Regions from separate parts of the Terrabacter sp. AAH1 genome, predicted to be linked through region 4. Evidence: riboswitches for the same ligand, from Rfam matches in the RefSeq annotation. Region 4 holds a riboswitch; each other region holds the start of a gene.

Region 1 (3,993 bases), on a different contig from region 4:
GCGTCGCCGAGGTCGCGCTCGAGGATGTCCTCGACCTCCGCGAGGCCCGTCACCGAGGCGAAGCCCGTGTTGAGGATGACGGGGCCGCCGAACCGCTTGCGCAGGTTGCGCACGAGGTCGGACTCCGGGTCGCCGAGGATGCTGAGGTAGGCGAGGCCGAGCGGCGCGATGCCCTCGACGAGCGTCTCGTAGGTCGCGGCCGTCTCGAGCTCGTCCTCCTCGAGCACGCTCTGGATGTTGTGCGCGGGCGAGATGCGGATGCCGACGCGGTCGGCGCCGATGGCCTCGGCCACCGCGGTCGTGATCTCGATCGCGAGGCGCGCCCGGTTCTCCGGCGAGCCACCGTACGCGTCGGAGCGCTGGTTGCTCGACGGGGCGAGGAACTGGTGGGGGAGGTAGCCGTTGGCGGCGTGCACCTCGACGCCGTCGAGTCCGGCCGCGATCGCCTGGCGGGCCGCGTGCACGTACTCGGCCACGAGCGCGGGGATCTCGTCGGTCTCGAGGGCCCGCGGGACGGCATACGGCTGCTCGCCCGAAGGCGTCACGATGGAGCCCGGCGCCGCGATCGCGCTCGGGGCGACGCTCTCGAGCCCGCCCTTGTTGTCGGGGTGGGCGACGCGTCCGGCGTGCATGAGCTGGACGACGACGTGGCCGCCGCCCTGGTGCACGGCGTCGGCGACGAGGCGCCAGCCGGCGACCTGCTCGTCGGAGTGGATGCCGGGGGTGTCGAGGTAGCCCTGGCCGACGGCGCTCGGCTGGGTGCCCTCGGTGATGATGAGGCCCGCGCTCGCGCGCTGGCCGTAGTACTCGGCGTTCAGCTCGGTCGGTGCCTGCCCGGCGCCGGCACGGTTGCGCGTCAGCGGCGCCATGACGAAGCGCTGGGGGAGGTCCCAGCGGCCGATGCGGATGGTCTCGAAGGCCGTGGACACAGGCCTGCTCCTCACGTTGTCGGGGATGGTCGGCGGCTCGCTGCCGCAATGCGGTGGAGCCTTCAACTACCTAGGCGACAAGTCGGACAGGGCGACGCACATTCCCGGTGGGCGGAGCGAGTCCGACCCGGCGTGCGGCGGGTGTGACCCGTCAGACACGACGAAGGGGAGGATGCCGTCGGCATCCTCCCCTTCGCGACCAGCGCTCAGACCGCGTGGGTCTGCGTGTGGGTCACGGCGCGTAGATGTACTTCATGCCCGGACCGTCGGTCAGGGTGCGGGTGTTGTAGTTGTACGGGCCGGCGAGGGCGTTCATCTCGATGATGGTGACCTCGTTGCCGTTGACGGCGGTGACCCAGGCGACGTGGCCGACGCTCGAGGAGCCGTGCACGCCGGGCTGCATCACGAGGATCGAGCGGGTGCGCGGCGTGCCGGTCACCGTGTAGCCCGCGCTCGCGGCGCCGGAGGCCCACTCCATGGCGTTGCCGGTCCAGCCACCGGGGTAGTAGCCCTCGGACGCGTGCCACTTGGCGAGCGCGCCCCAGGTGCACTGGCCCTTGGTGGCCCAGTTGTAGGCGGAACGCATGCCGGAGGACGCGCTCGGGACCGAGCCGTTGCTGACCGACTTCGTCGTCGACGTCGTCGACGTCAGCGTGCGACGGGTGAGGTCACGCGAGGCGCGCGCGGCAGCAGCCTTGCGCTCCGCGGCGGCCTTGGCAGCGGCAGCCTTGGCGGCGGCGCGCTCCGTCTTGACCTGGATGTCCTCGATGACGCGCGGCTTGGGAGCCGTGGCGCGCTGGGTGACGGCCTTCTGCGCAGCCGGCGCGTAGCCGATCTTCGCCAGGGCGGTCGAGGCGGCGGGGACGGCGCCGGTGGCCGGGCCGACGGCGGCAGCACCGGCGGTCGTGCCGGACAGCGGCTCGGCGCTCGCCGGGTTCGCGAAGGAGGCGACAAGGCCACCGGTGGCCGCGACGAAAGCCGCGCCCTTCATGGCCGGCTGAGCCGTCTCGCGCGCGAGGACCTTGAGCTCGTTGAGGGGGTTGTGTCGGCCGGGCGCACGGTGGCGGCCGCGGATGATCTCGTTGTTCACACGTGTACCTCTCCGCGCCTACGAAGTTAGCTGTCGGGTTCGGGCGGAAAGGTGCCCGGCGCTCCCCCGGCCCGCGACGAGTCGCGATCCGGGCGAGTACTTCACCCCAAGGACGTCCGGAGTCGTGGCGCCGGACGCCCGGAGAAACGTGTGGTTCCTCCGCTCCTGTCACAAGGTTTGCTCTCGCTCGTCAGGCGGTGACAGGACTAGGCGGTCCACCTCGCGAGCGCCCGACCAGGTGGCCGGACCCTCGGAAGAGTAGACGACGTTGCCGGCAAAAGTCACGTTGAGGTAACGGGGACTCGCCGGAAAGATCGTTGAAGGTCCGTTTTGGGCATCTTTACCTGCGACATACCTTCGTGCCTTGTGACGCGAGTCACATGACTCGCGCTTGACCGGCTCGAGACGGCCGACCCCCTCGGCTGCGAGTCGCCACGGGTGGTCGGGCGTGCTCAGGAAGCGCTCGTGAGGTGGCCGAAGACGATGACGTTGTCGCGGTACTCGTTGCGGCTGTCGGTCGGCCCACCGCACGTCACGAGGCGGATCTCGGAACGTCGGAAATCGCTCCGGTAGACGAGGTCGGTCGGGAAGCGCGACTTCTCGTAGGCGGCGACCTTGTCGACGGTGAAGACGAGGTGCGAGCCGTCGCGGCGCGTGACCTCGACGACGTCGCCCGCCTTGACCGCGCCGAGGCGGTAGAAGACTCCGGGAACGCCGGACGGTGTGTCGACGTGGGCGGCGATCACGGAGGGGCCGAGCTGTCCGGGGGTCGGGCCTCCGTCGTAGAGCCCGACCTCCTGAGCGGTGCCGGGCACTGAGATCGTGCCGTCAGGCTGGACCCCGAGCGGCACGAAGGTGCGCGAGCGGACGCCGATGGAGGGGATCTCCAGCAGGGTGGGCTCCGAGGCCGCCAAGGGGCCGCCCTGCAGAGTGCCCGCAGGCGCGGCCCCCGAGGTGCCCGGTCTCCCCGCAGCCCGCGTCCCACCCTGACCGGGGGACACCGACGGTGCGGGGGAGTCGGAGGCTGTCGCGCCGACGGTCGCCAGCGCGCTGCCTGCCGGCTGTGCAGCGGGCGGGGTGCCCGCCGCACCGGGCGATGACGGACTGCCACGCAGGCCGAGGACGAGCGCGACGACGGCCACGACGAGCAGGAGCGCCGACGCCGTGGCAGCCGCCGCGACACCGGCGGTGACGCGGCGGCCCGACGTGGCCTCCTTCGGCTCTGTCACGTGATGCTCGTCTCCGGTCGGTCAGCCGGTCAGGAGCGCGACCGGGCGGAGCGGCGGGCGGCGAAGGCGCCGGAACCGGCAGCAGCGAAGAGCGCGGCGCCTCCGACGGCGAGGAGCATGCCGTTCGTGTTGGTCGTGCCGCTCAGGCCGCCGCCCGTGTGCATGCCGCCGGTGGGCGCAACGTGCAGCGCCCCGCACAGGGCCGGGTCGGTCGCCTCGGTCGGAAGCTTCGGGTCGAGGTCGCTCTTGGTGTCGCCCGAGTACTTGCCGTCCTTGTTGTGGTCCACGCCGTGCACGACGACGACGGACTGGCCCTTGGCGATGGCGGCGGCCACACCGTCGGACACGGTGATGCTGCCGCGCTCGTAGCTGAGGTTGCCGCCAGGGGCGGTGCTGAAGCGGTCGACCGCGAGGCCGCTCTTGGGGCTCGTGTCCCCGGTCTTCGTGAGCGAGACGACGATGTCGCCGTAGGCGGGTCCGCCCTCGGTCGTGTTGATGGTGCCGTCCCCGCTCGTGTCGTCCTTGATGGTCGGGCACTCGTGACGCGCGGCCGCCGCGAAGTGGATGTGCGCGGCGTGCGGCTGGTCGGGCAGCAGGCCACGTGCGGCCATCTCGACCTTGATCGTGTTGCCGGTGACCGTCACCTGGGCGGTGCCGGAACCGGACACCTCGCTGCCGGGCACGGGCTCGAGTTTCGCGCTGACCCAGCCGTCGGCCGCGAAGGCGGGGCCGACGGACAATGCCA
Region 2 (3,993 bases), on a different contig from region 4:
GCCACGGCCGAAAATGGTGGGCAAAGCGGTGGGTGACGCAAGTCGGAGTGCGACTCGCACCACGTTTCCGCAGGTCAGAGAGCTGGCGGGGGGACTCGAACCCCCAACCACCTGTTTACAAGACAGGTGCGCTGCCAATTGCGCCACGCCAGCACGCCCGCGACGCAGACGCCGCGGACGGGCGAAAGCGTAACCGAGGCGGACGGCATACGCCCAAAAAGAGGGGACGGCCCCGCGCAACCCAGGGGTTGGTCGCGCGAGGCCGTCCGGTTCAGTTCTACCAGCAACTCAGGGCAGTCGCAGGACCTGCCCCACGAAGATGAGGTTCGGGTTGGAGACGCGGGAGGCGTTGGCCTTCCAGAGCGCCTTCCAGCCGCCGGCGACGTGGTAGCGCGCGGCGATCTTGCCGAGGGTGTCCCCGCTGCGCACGGTGATGCGCGCACCCTTGCCGGTCGACACGGCGGGCTTGGCGTAGGACTTCTTCTTGACGACCTTCTTGACGACCGGCTTCTTCGCCGCGACCGGCTTGCGCACCGTGGAGCGCGAGACCGGTGCGGAGGTGGCGCCACCGTTGGCGCGGGTGAGACCGGCGCGCTTCGAGCACACGGGCCAGGCACCCGGGCCCTGCGACGCGAGCACGCGCCGCGCGACGGCGATCTGCTCGGCCTTGGTCGCGAGGTCGGCGCGCGGGGCGTAGGCGCGGCCACCGTAGCCGGCCCACGTGCTCTGCACGAACTGGAGGCCTCCGTAGAAGCCGTTGCCCGTGTTGATAGACCAGTTGCCGCCGGACTCGCACGCGGCGACGCGGTCCCAGACGGAGGCGGCCTTGGCCGACCCCGCGGTCGTGATGCCGCCGACGATGGTGGCGGCTCCGGCGATCCCGACTCCTGCGATGCGCTGCTTGACCGAGATCTTCTTGGCGGCAGCGTGCTTGGAAAGGTACTGCATGAGGTTGTTCCTTCCTGACGCGCGCCTGCGGGGTTAGCTGTCGGGTTAGGGCGTCAGGTGCCCCGTCGCTCGCGCGACCTCACCCCAAGGCCAGATCTCGTCCTCTTGTCATGCGCTCGAACACACATGCACTCACTGGCCACACTGGGTCCCCCGTCCTCGCCCGGCCCACGGGTGTGGGCTGCATCCCTGGCTGGCGAGGCTCGGCGCACGCAGGGAACGGTTCTCTTGATGGGTGTCCATGTGAAGTTGTGGAGCGTTCGTGTGGAGCCGGACGCCAGGAAAGCGGCACGAGGTCTTCGCATGGATCGCCCTTGTTCCCGTGAGGGTGGGAGCCGCCGAGCACAGACGGTACGTGACGCCTGCAGCGCCGCACAAGGCAACCCGAGATAGTTTCGTGATCTTTTCGCGATACGAGCGAGATCTGGAGGCCGAGGTCGCTACCGTCAGCGGCCGAGCGGGTTGCTCCCGAAGGGTGCCCAGGTGAGGCTCTCACCGGCCTGCAGCGCGACGAGCGCGACGACGACGCCGGCGACGGCGAGCACCAGGGTGACCGCCTGGTTGGCGATGCCGGCGGGCACGATCCGGCGCGCCATCGAGCGCGACCCGCGACGCAGCGACGCCCCTCCGGGCCCCCACCAGAGCACGAGCAGACCGACGGCGCCGCCGACGGCCAGCGTGAGCGGCGCGCCCGGCCCGAGCTCGGTGCCCTGCGTGCCGGCGAGCAGCAACGCGACCGCGTAGATGCTGGCCAGTGCGACCGCGACGGGGAGCAGGAGACCGACGGCCGTCGCCACGGTGCCGACGACGAGGTGCCAGGGGCTCGAGACGACCGCGAAGGGCACGTCGCTGCGCCTGCGGCCGTAGTCGTAGCGGCGCAGCACGAGTGCCGTCACCGAGCGGTCGGTGGCGCGGGCGAGCGCCGAGAGCACGACGAGCGCGACGAGCGCTGCGCCCGGCCAGGCCATGAGTGCCCCCGTCCAGGCGACCGCGACGGCCGCGAGCAGCCCGCTACGCATCGGCAGCCCGATGCGAGGGTCTCCCTCGCGCTCGACGACCTCGTCGTCGCCGTCCCACTCGTCCTCGGGCCAGTAGTCGGAGGCGCCGTGTCGCTCGTCGTAGACCTCCGCGCCGCCCCAGTCGCCGTCGGGCTCGTCGTCCCACCTGCCTGCGTATGCCGCCTGCCCGGGTGCCGCCGCCGGCACCCCGCTCGGGGGTGGTGCCCACCGCGCAGGGTCGGCTGCGGGCTGGACGGCCGTCGCGCCGACCGGTGGCATGACGGCGGTGCTGTGCCCTTCGACGACCTGGGTGTCCCCCGGCCCCGACGGTGGGGCACCGGCTCGGCCGGTGTCCCAGACCCCACCGCTCGGCGTCGGCACGGTCGCGGCGCGTCCGGCGGCGTACAGCTCGAGGGCTGCGAGCACCTCGTCGGCGTGGGGTCGGCGCGACGGGTCGGGCGAGAGGGACGCGCGCAGCAGCGGGACCAGGCGCGGGTCGACGCCCTCGAGATCGACGTCACCCGCGCGGACGCGTGCGAGCACGGCGTCCATGCGGGCGCGGCCGAACGGCGGGCGCCCCGACGCGGCATACGTGATCGTGGCGGCCCAGCCCCACCAGTCGGTGGCGTCGGTGATCGCGGCCCCCTCGACGAGCTCGGGCGACAGGTAGCCGGGCGTGCCCATGACCAGGCCGCCCACCGTGTGGCGCACGTCGTCCTGCAGGTGGGCGATGCCGAAGTCGATGAGCACCGGCTCGCCGTCCTCGATGAGGACGTTGCCCGGCTTGATGTCGCGGTGCACGACACCGCACGCGTGGATGGACCGGACCGCCTCGGCGATGCCGCGCGCGACGCGCACCAGCTGCGCCGGTTCCATGGGCCCGTGGTCCTCCACGACCTCGTCGAGGGCGGGACCGGGCACGTAGCGGGTGACGATGTAGGGACGCGGGGCCATGACGTCGGCGTCGATGACGGTGGCGACGCGGGCGTCGCGGATGCGCGAGAGCGTCTCGACCTCGCGGGCGAGCCGCTGGCGGGCGTCGGCGTCGTGCGCGACGTGGGCCCGCAGGACCTTGATGGCGACCGCGCGACCGCGCGGGTCGAGGGCGAGGTGGACCACACCCATGCCGCCCTCGCCGATCTCCTCGATGAGGCGGTAGCGCCCGATGCGCGGGGCGGTTCCCGGGCCGCCGGGTGCGCCCACGGGCACACCGCCGGTGCGTGCGCCGGCGCGCGGGCTGGGAACCCGCTCGGTCCGGTCGTACGCAGTCATGCCCCTACGGTATGCGACCAACCCGTGCACGCCGGAACCCCGCGACAGCGTGCCGCGGTTGTCCTGGTTCGTCCGGCCTGTCGTGGCAGGCCTGCCGCCCGCTGAGGCGGCCTGCGTCAGCGTGGCATCTCGTCGGCGCGTCGGCTGGTCGGCGCCCCTGTGTCAGCTCGTGATGTAGTCGCGCAGCTGGTCGCGCTCGGACTGCAGCTCGGACAGGCGGTGCTTGACGATGTCGCCGATGCTGACGATCGCCGCGAGGCGGCCGTCGGCGTCGACGATGGGCACGTGGCGCACCCGCATCTCGGTCATCGTGCCGGCGAGGTCGGCGATGTTGTCGCTCGCCTGGCCCGTGGTCACGTCGCTCGTCATGATCTGCGAGACGGGTGCGTCGAGGATGCTCGGGCCGGTGCCGTGCAGGTGACGCACGATGTCGCGCTCGCTCACGATGCCGTCGACAGCCCCACCATCGGTGCTCACGACCACGGCGCCGATACCGTGCTCGTCGAGCAGGGCGAGCAGGGTCGCCACGGTCTCGTCGGGCTTGATGGTGATGACCTCGCTGCCCTTGTTGCGCAGCACGTCGGAAATCTTCACGGCGACTCCTTCACCTCGGCGCGTTGCCCTCGGCGGTCGTGCGACGACCGCCAGAGATGCCCTGACTTGACCCTAGAGCGGGACCGCATCGGGCGCCACCGTTCCGTCGTTAGAGTGAGACCGAATCGCCGTGCCCTCGTCGTCCGGACTGCCCCGGGAGGGTACGCACCGGGTTGAGTCC
Region 3 (3,993 bases), on a different contig from region 4:
CTGTCCGACCACGGCCGCCTGCTCGCGACCCGCGTCATGCGCAAGCACCGCCTGGCCGAGCGCCTCCTCGTCGACGTCATTGGCCTCGAGTGGGAGTACGCACACGACGAGGCGTGCCGCTGGGAGCACGTCATGTCCGAGAAGGTCGAGCGCAAGATCCTCGGCCTCATCGGCGGTGGCCTCGAGTCGCCCTACGGCAACCCCATCCCCGGCCTCGACGAGCTCGGCATGCACCAGGACGAGGACTTCCTCACCGGCCTCATCCCGCTCACGACAGCCGTGCGCGACAGCGCCGCGAGCGTGACGATCCGCCGCATCGGCGAGCCGGTCCAGGTCGACCCCGAGGCCCTCGGCCTGCTGACGAGCGCCGGCGTCGTGCCCGGAGCGCGCGTCGACGTCACGCGCGACGGGTCCCGGGTCGTCGTCGTCCGCGACGGCGGCGAGCCCTCGACGGGCGTCTCCCTGCCCGACGACGTCGCCGTCCACGTCTACTGCCAGACGGCCTGACCCCCCGCCTCGCCCGCCTCGCCTCGAGGCGTCACCACGCGGCCTGACCACCGGCCTACGTCAAGGTCTGCCCCGATCGGCCGGGGCGTTTTGGCACACCCTGCCACGGGTTGTCCGCGTCGTGTCCGAGTCGCGGGACGCTTCCGAAATTGGTGCTGACCCGGAGGTGACAACTCGGGGCGGGTTGGGTAGTTTGGCCGCACTTGCTCTCCCCGTCGAGCAGGTGCCCCGGGTCGGACCGCCTAGTCCTGCCATCGACCTGTGGCCAGTGACGAACCGCATGGCAGGAGCGGGGGAACCACTTTCTCCGGGCGTCGAGAGACGTCCTTGGGGTGAAGCCCTCCGTGGACCGCAACGGTCCGAGTGAAGGCCGGGCGAGTACCTCCAGCCCGAACCCGACAGCTCACCTCGTAGGCGTCGAGAGGTCAAACGTGGCTCAGAACGTTCCCGGGCGCCACCGCGCCCCCGGTCGATTCAACGCGATCTCGGAGCTCAAGACGATCGCGAAGGAGTCGGCCCAGCCGGCCGTCAAGGGCGCCGCGATCGTTGCCGCCTCGGGTGGCCTCGTCGCCTCGTTCGCCGGCACGGCGAACGCCGCTGACGGTGTCAGCGCCGCTGCCGGCCCGGCGGTCGTCGGGCCCCAGGTGGGCTCGCTCAAGGCCGCGAACGCCCTGTCGGCCATCGGCTACGGCAAGCCGGCGCTCAAGACCAAGCCCCTCGTCATCGAGGACATCAAGGTCAAGCGCGAGCGCGCCGAGGCTGCCGCCGACAAGGCCGCCGCCGAGCGTCGTGCCGCCGCGGCCGAGCGCGCCTCGCGCTCCACCGCCCGCGTCGCGCTCAACGACGCGAAGATCCCCAGCGCCTCCGGCATCGTCGGCATCGCGCAGTCCTTCTTCGGCGTCCCCTACGTCTACGGCGGCTCGTCGCCCTCGGGCTTCGACTGCTCGGGCCTGACCTCCTACGTCTACCGCCAGGCCGGCATCTCGATCCCGCGCACGGCCTCCGCGCAGCAGGCCGCCGCGACCCGCGTCAGCGACCCCCAGCCGGGCGACCTCGTCTTCTTCGGCTCGCCGGCGTACCACGTGGGCATCTACGTCAGCCCGGGCCGCATGATCGACGCCCAGCGCCCCGGCACCGTCATCGGCAACCACTCGATCTGGACGCGGCCCTCGGGCTACGGCCGCTTCTGAGCCTCGCACGACCTCTCGTGCCGTTGTGCCCTCGCCGACTCCGGCGGGGGCACAACGCGTTTCGGGCCCGTCACCGGCTCCGTGGTTGACTGAGTCGATGACCGACCAGTCTGCTGCCGAGTCCACGACCCTCATCGAGCTCGACCTCTGGAGCGACCTGGTCTGCCCTTGGTCGTGGGTGGCCAAGCGACGGGTCGAGGCGGCCGTCGCGGCCTTCGAGCGACCGCACGACGTCACCGTGCGGCTGCGCTCCTTCGAGCTCGACCCGGACGTCCCGCGGGGCGGCGGTGTTCCCGTGAGCGAGCACGTGGCGCTGCGGCACGGCGGCGACGCGGAGGCAGGGCGGCTCATGAACGCCCGGGCCAGCGAGGTCGCCGAGGCCGACGACCTCTACTTCGACTGGGACCGCGCCGTGCGGGCCAACAGCTTCGACGCGCACCGGCTGTGCGCGCTGGCCGGCGAGATGGGCGGCCCGGCCCTGCGGTCCGCGGCCGTCGAGCGCTTCCAGTCCGCGCACTTCAGCGAGGGCCTGCCGATCGACGACCACGAGGTGCTCCAGCGGCTGTCGGCCGAGTGCGGCCTCGACGAGCGGCGCGTCTCGGCCGTCCTCGCGTCCGACGCGTACGCCGACCAGGTGCGGGCCGACGAGGAGAAGGCACGCTCGATGGGCGTGACGTCGACGCCCTTCGTCGTCGCCAACGCGTATGCCGCCGTGTCGGGTGCGCGTCCCGTCGACGACTACCTCGCCCTCCTCCGTGGAGTGGCGACCCAGACAGTCTGAGCTGCGGCCAAAAGCCGCGAATCGCCCATAGCGCAACGCGATTCGTCCACCTGCTGGCATGTCGCGCCCTGACGGGCGACAGCGCAGGTGGTCGGGGTGGAGGATGCCCACAGGTGCGTGGCCGTGACGACGGCTCGGTGAGTCCGGGCTCGGGACGGGAGAGCGTGGAGCGCGTGGGCGACGAGCACGACGAGGTGGACGAGGCGGTGCTCGCCGCCTGGCGGTCGCTGCCGAGCGAGCACCGTTTGGTGCTCTGGCAGCTCGTGGTGCACGACGAGGGCCTCGGCCGGCCCGCTCCGCCGCGCCGGCCGTCGCGCCGGGGCGTCGCCGCGCCGGCCGAGCGTGCCCGCGACCGGTTGCGGCTCGGGTTGCTCTCCGAGCTCGTCGCGAGAGCGGAAGGCCCCGAGTGCGCCGCCGCCCGTCGCGCCCTCGCAGGTCACCTGCGTCACCTGCCGTCCGGGCCGGGTACGCCGGAGGCGGAGCAGCACCTCGAGGTGTGCGAGCGGTGTCGCACCGCCGTGGCGCTCCTGGACGACGTGGACGGTGCGATCAGGTCGCGCGTTGCACCGGCGCTGCTGCCCGGCGCCTTCACCACGGCCGTGGTCGAGGACGGGGCTCCTCCGGCCTCGGCCGCCACCGTCGACTCGGCGCCGTCGACGCCTCCGGCGGCGCGGGTGCTCTCCATGCCGGGCCGACCGGCCGCGTTGCTCACCGCTGCCGGGGCACTCGTGCTGGCTGCCGTGATGCTCCGGCTCGCGTGGGCCCCCGGCGGCGGACTCACGGCGGAGGCGCCCTCGCCTCGGCCGCCGTCCGTCGCGACCCTCTCGGTGGACGCGTCGCCCGACTCGGACCGCGCGGCCGCCGCGGCGTCCGGACCCCGGCCGGTCATCGGTGTGGCCGTGGCGGAGTCGGTCTCTGGTCGCCGTGGGACGGTGTCCCTTCCCGCAGGTGGTTCGCGGCCCGACGGGCCGGCCGGCCTCCGCGCTGCTTTCGCCCAGCGCCGTGGGGCGTCCGGCGTCGGCGGCGGGGCGACAGTCGGGCTGCGTACGCGTCCCTCAGCGGTCACCTCGCCGCCCTTTGTCGCGTCACCCGTGGCCTCGGCACCGGTTGCCTCAGCTCCTGGAGCGTCGGCCACCGCGCCTGCGACGGCGTCGACCACCCCACCCGCAGCGACCACGACGGCGCCGCCTCCCGGGCCGGTCGTGCCGCCAGAGGGCACCGTCACCACCCTGGTCTTCGTGCCCGCGGACCAGGGGACGTTCGTCGCGACGCTGGCGGTGAGCCAGGGCTGGCTGCTCACCTCGGTGGTGGACGTGCGCGGCACCCAGGCGGTCGAGCACGTGGCGACCCCGTCCACCGAGGTCGTCGACCGGATGCACGCGGGTCGGGTGATTGTCGAGGTCACGAAGGCGGCCGGCTCGGCCGGGGCAGGGCTGCTGTCGGTGTCGTTCGTGGGCCCGTCGGGCTCGGTGCTGCCCGGTTCGGGCACCTACGCGTTGCGTTGACGCGGGGCAT
Region 4 (3,993 bases):
CGTGCTGTCGGGCGAGCCCGTCGAGCCGATGCCCTGAAGGCCTATGAGCCGTCGCGCACCCGTCGGGCGAAAGCTGTTGAGCGCGAACGCAGCTCGTCGATCCGACGCTCCACGAGGGATGTCGGGTCGAGGCCACCCTCCATCGCGTTCGGCAGCCGGCGCACGTGCTGCGAGCAGCTGAAGTCGGCGTGCACGAGCGTCCCGAGGCTGTTGCCCTCGCGCCCGGCCGCACCGGCCCGCTTCGCAACCCACAGCCGCACGTCAGCGGTGGCGAAGACGTCCTCGCACCAGGCGCACATCGCGCTCGCCGTGCGCGTCCGCCCTGACGCGCGCAGCACGAACGCCACGGCATCGTCGTCGACGGGCACGACGGCATACGCCCTCTGGGGGTTGCTGCGGTCGACCCAGCCCAGGTAGTCGAGCTGCTCCCAGGGGAGCGCGTCGAGATCGTTGGGGACGCTGGCCTGCTTCGCCTCGCGGCGCGAGCAGTTCACGAGGGCAGCGCGAATCTCGTTGTCTGTCAGTGGTTTCACGGTGTTCCTGTCGGTCGGGCAGGACCGGATGGCCCGGTCAGCCGGGGTGGGGGAGGTGGCGCGGGACCGTGACCGCTGAGCGGGCCATGCCGGCCACCCACCTCTCCGCGGGCGCTCCCGCTGACTCCTGACGTCCGGCGACGTCTCGACCGACGGCTCCGAGGACGGAGCCGCGTCCATGGTGTGCCACGCCCCCTCCGACCGTCCACTCGTTTTCAGAGGTTTCGTGCGTCCACGCCCCAAAGCCCGGCTTCAGGGTGTTTTGTCTCGGCAACATCTGCCGATATCGAGCCGTGACCTACACGGTTCAACGATCGTCTGCGACCGTCGATGCAGTTCATCGGCCGGGGTCCTCCCCGGTCGGCCCGCCGGTACGCCGAGTCCTGTCCGCCGGCTGGGGCAGCAGCGCATCACACGGACAGGAGCGGGGGACCCACTTTCTGGGCCGGCTAGGACCGGTCCTCGGGGTGAAGCCGCGACACGCGGCCGGGCCACTTCTGCCCGAACCCGACAGCTCACCTCGAAGGCGTGGGAAGGAAGACCGACCATGCCCGCTACGAGTCCTGCACGCCCCGGGCGCCACCGGCGCCCCGCACGTCGACTGCCGCTCCAGTCCCTCGCCATCACCCCGCTCCTCGGCGCCGCCCTCGTCCTCGGGACCGGCGGCGCACCGCCGGCCTCCACGACGGCGCCGCTCGCAGCCGCCCCCGCCCCGAGCGCCAAGGCCGCGACGAACAAGGGGGTCGACGTGGCCACCACCCCGGTGGCCACCGTCCCCCGACGAATCCAGGCCCTGCGCATCACCGCGGCCCAGAGGGGCAAGCCCTACCGCTGGGGCGCTGCCGGACCGTACGCGTTCGACTGCTCCGGCCTCGTCTACTACGTCTACCGGACGCGATTGCACGTGGCGCTCCCCCGCACGGCCAATGCGCAGCGCCTCAAGACCGTGCGAGTCGCCAAGTCGCGCGTGCTCGCCGGTGACCTCATCTTCTTCATGCGTGCGGGCCGGGCCTACCACGTCGGCGTCTACGCCGGTAGCGGCAGGGTCTGGCACTCGCCACGACCGGGCCAGCGCGTGCAGCTGTCGAAGCTCTGGACGTCCGCCTGGGTGGCCGGTCGGGTCCGCTAACCAGGCCCAGGCCTCCCGCCGGGGCGCCTTGACCGATGGCTCGGTCGAGGCGCCGGACGAAGCGGTGTTCGACGCCCGGCATCGTGTCGTTCGCCGAGAGGTCGTCCGGTCCACCGTCGCGCCGGGCCCGTGCCCGCGCCCAGGTGGTGGCGGCCGTCCGGGACGCCGGCGGGTCAACCCCCCTCACGACCCGCTCGGAGCCACCGGTCGCCACGCCGTCGTCCTCCATGCGGTCACCCTCCCCGGGGCCGACCGTGACGACGAACAGGGCCGCGACGGACGCAAGGACCGGAAGGAAAGGAGCCGCAGGCCAGGTGAGCGGCCTGACCTGCGGCTCCGACGGGGAGTGCCGCGGCCTGCGCGCCCGAGGTGACGGCATACGGCAGAACGGCAGACGGGCAAGCTCACGGGTTACCGGGCGCGAACAGCGTCCCGGCCGGGACCGGTCGGCGTGGTCGCCGATGGTGCGGTGCGGGGCCACGTCCAGGCGTACCGGACGATGAGGGCGAGGAGGACCAGCTCCAGAGCGATCCCGAGGCCGTAGAAGTACACCCAGGTCTCGCCCAGCCCGTTGAAGGCCGTGACGGGCACGTAGAGCGAGGCCACGGTGAGGTTCGTGATGCGGCTCGCCCGGGCGGGCAGCGTCATCGACAGCACGACCATCAGGATCGGGACGCTCACCAGGGCCAGCGACGTGGTCGAGAAGGTCTGCGACAGCTCGAACTCGAAGACCTTGCCGCCGAGGATGTCTTCGACGACGCCAGGAGTGAAGAAGTTGAGGATGTCCACATAGGCGTACAGGAACATGAAGCTCGTCCACGTTGCGGCGAGCTTGGCTCTCATTGGGATCCGCTGGTCTTCCAGCGTCGCGGTGGTGGGTTGACGTGTTCTCATCGTGGGCTCCTGGTCGTGGTGGGGATCGGTGGGTCCACGTTCGCTGAGTCCGGCGGCGGACACATCGGACCGAAGGCTGTGGCTGGCCGGCCGATGGCACGGTCCTTGTCTCGTTCTTTCGGCCGGTCCGCCGAACCACTCGGATCCCTAGGCTGGAGCCGTGGTCACTGTCCGGCGCCCCATCTGGCACGAGCCGCGGCCTGCTGACGCCCCACCCATCAGTCGCCTCGATCGGCTGCTGGTGGGTGCGTTCGCAGCCGCAGCCGTGGCCGAGGGCATCGTTCGGCCGGGCCTGGCGTGGCGACCGCTCGTGACGGTGCTCGCCTTGGCGCTGGTGCCTGCCCTGCTCTGGCGGCGGGCGCGCCCCCTGACGGCTGCCGTGGTGGGGTGGGGCGTCGCCGGGCTGTTGTCGGCGCTCCAGCTGGTTGCGCACGCCGGGGACCTCGGCCTCTACTCCATGATGGCGGTCCTGCTCCTGCTCTACTCCCTGGTGCGGTGGGGCTCGGGACGGGAGATGGTCCTGGGAACGGCGTTCGTGGCGGTCGTCGTCGCGTTGGCGATGTACGCCGCCTCCGCAGCCTGGGCGGACGTCTTCGGCGGCAGCGTCCTCCTGCTGTTGTGCGTCGCCCTCGCGGCGGTGTTCCGCTACCGGGCCGACCTCTGGCATCGCCAGCAGCGCGAGATCCGTAATCAGGAGCGGGTGGCACTGGCGCGCGAGCTGCACGACACCGTGGCCCACCACGTCTCGGCCATCGCGGTGCAGGCGCAGGCCGGTGGCGTGGTCGCGAGCTTCCAGCCCGAGAGGGCCGTCGAGGTCCTGGCCGCGATCGAGTCCGAAGCCTCGCGAACTCTGGCCGAGATGAGATCCATGGTGCGGGTGCTACGTGAGGAGGACGACGTCGACTACTCACCGCAGCGGGGGGTCGCGGACCTGACTGCGCTGGCGCGCGCCGACGCGACGCCCATCGTCGAGGTCTCGCTGGACGGTCCGTTGACCCCGCTCGCACGACCCGTTGACGCAGCGCTGTACCGGCTCGCGCAGGAGTCGCTCACCAACGCCGTACGGCACGCCAGGGGCGCGACCCGCGTCGGGATCGAGGTACGCCGGGAGGGCGCAGCCATCAGGCTGCGTGTCAGCGACGACGGAGAGACCGGGCCGGGGTCGACCCCGGAGCCCGGGTTCGGCCTGCTGGGCATGGCCGAACGCGCGCAGCTGCTGGGCGGATCGCTCTCAGCGGGGCCCGGTCCCGAGGGTGGCTGGGTGGTCGAGGCCGTGCTGCCGGTGAAGGCGCTGGCATGAGCATACGTGTCGTCGTGGCCGACGACCAGGACCTGGTGCGGACCGGGCTCGTGATGATCCTCGGCGCGCAAGCCGATCTCGAGGTGGTGGGGGAGGCAGCAGACGGGCATGCAGCGCTCGACCTGGCGACCCGGCTG

The links. Region 4 has a riboswitch for cyclic di-AMP ahead of ACXR8F_RS07255 (C40 family peptidase). Riboswitches for the same ligand answer to the same signal wherever they lie in the genome.
Region 1: linked by a shared signal. The riboswitch ahead of ACXR8F_RS05905 (CHAP domain-containing protein) and the one ahead of ACXR8F_RS07255 (C40 family peptidase) in region 4 are both predicted to bind cyclic di-AMP.
Region 2: linked by a shared signal. The riboswitch ahead of ACXR8F_RS03660 (transglycosylase family protein) and the one ahead of ACXR8F_RS07255 (C40 family peptidase) in region 4 are both predicted to bind cyclic di-AMP.
Region 3: linked by a shared signal. The riboswitch ahead of ACXR8F_RS14610 (C40 family peptidase) and the one ahead of ACXR8F_RS07255 (C40 family peptidase) in region 4 are both predicted to bind cyclic di-AMP.

The regions. Positions count from the first base shown of each region.
Region 1 covers NZ_JBTJJV010000002.1:413,830-417,822, forward strand. Annotated here, with positions in the region: gene ACXR8F_RS05900 (alkene reductase) at 1-929, opposite strand, end outside; gene ACXR8F_RS05905 (CHAP domain-containing protein) at 1,162-2,019, opposite strand; cyclic di-AMP (ydaO/yuaA leader) riboswitch at 2,023-2,209, opposite strand; gene ACXR8F_RS05910 (class F sortase) at 2,472-3,248, opposite strand; gene ACXR8F_RS05915 (hypothetical protein) at 3,278-3,993, opposite strand, start outside.
Region 2 covers NZ_JBTJJV010000001.1:782,063-786,055, forward strand. Annotated here, with positions in the region: tRNA gene ACXR8F_RS03655 (tRNA-Thr) at 81-153, opposite strand; gene ACXR8F_RS03660 (transglycosylase family protein) at 289-948, opposite strand; cyclic di-AMP (ydaO/yuaA leader) riboswitch at 954-1,127, opposite strand; gene ACXR8F_RS03665 (serine/threonine-protein kinase) at 1,395-3,218, opposite strand; gene ACXR8F_RS03670 (CBS domain-containing protein) at 3,381-3,812, opposite strand.
Region 3 covers NZ_JBTJJV010000009.1:94,848-98,840, forward strand. Annotated here, with positions in the region: gene ACXR8F_RS14605 (metal-dependent transcriptional regulator) at 1-507, shown strand, start outside; cyclic di-AMP (ydaO/yuaA leader) riboswitch at 767-936, shown strand; gene ACXR8F_RS14610 (C40 family peptidase) at 939-1,697, shown strand; gene ACXR8F_RS14615 (DsbA family oxidoreductase) at 1,795-2,478, shown strand; gene ACXR8F_RS14620 (hypothetical protein) at 2,652-3,983, shown strand; gene ACXR8F_RS14625 (STAS domain-containing protein) at 3,968-3,993, opposite strand, start outside.
Region 4 covers NZ_JBTJJV010000003.1:256,173-260,165, forward strand. Annotated here, with positions in the region: gene ACXR8F_RS07245 (penicillin-binding transpeptidase domain-containing protein) at 1-37, shown strand, start outside; gene ACXR8F_RS07250 (FBP domain-containing protein) at 42-533, opposite strand; cyclic di-AMP (ydaO/yuaA leader) riboswitch at 930-1,077, shown strand; gene ACXR8F_RS07255 (C40 family peptidase) at 1,081-1,662, shown strand; gene ACXR8F_RS07260 (DUF6326 family protein) at 2,074-2,505, opposite strand; gene ACXR8F_RS07265 (sensor histidine kinase) at 2,717-3,856, shown strand; gene ACXR8F_RS07270 (response regulator) at 3,853-3,993, shown strand, end outside.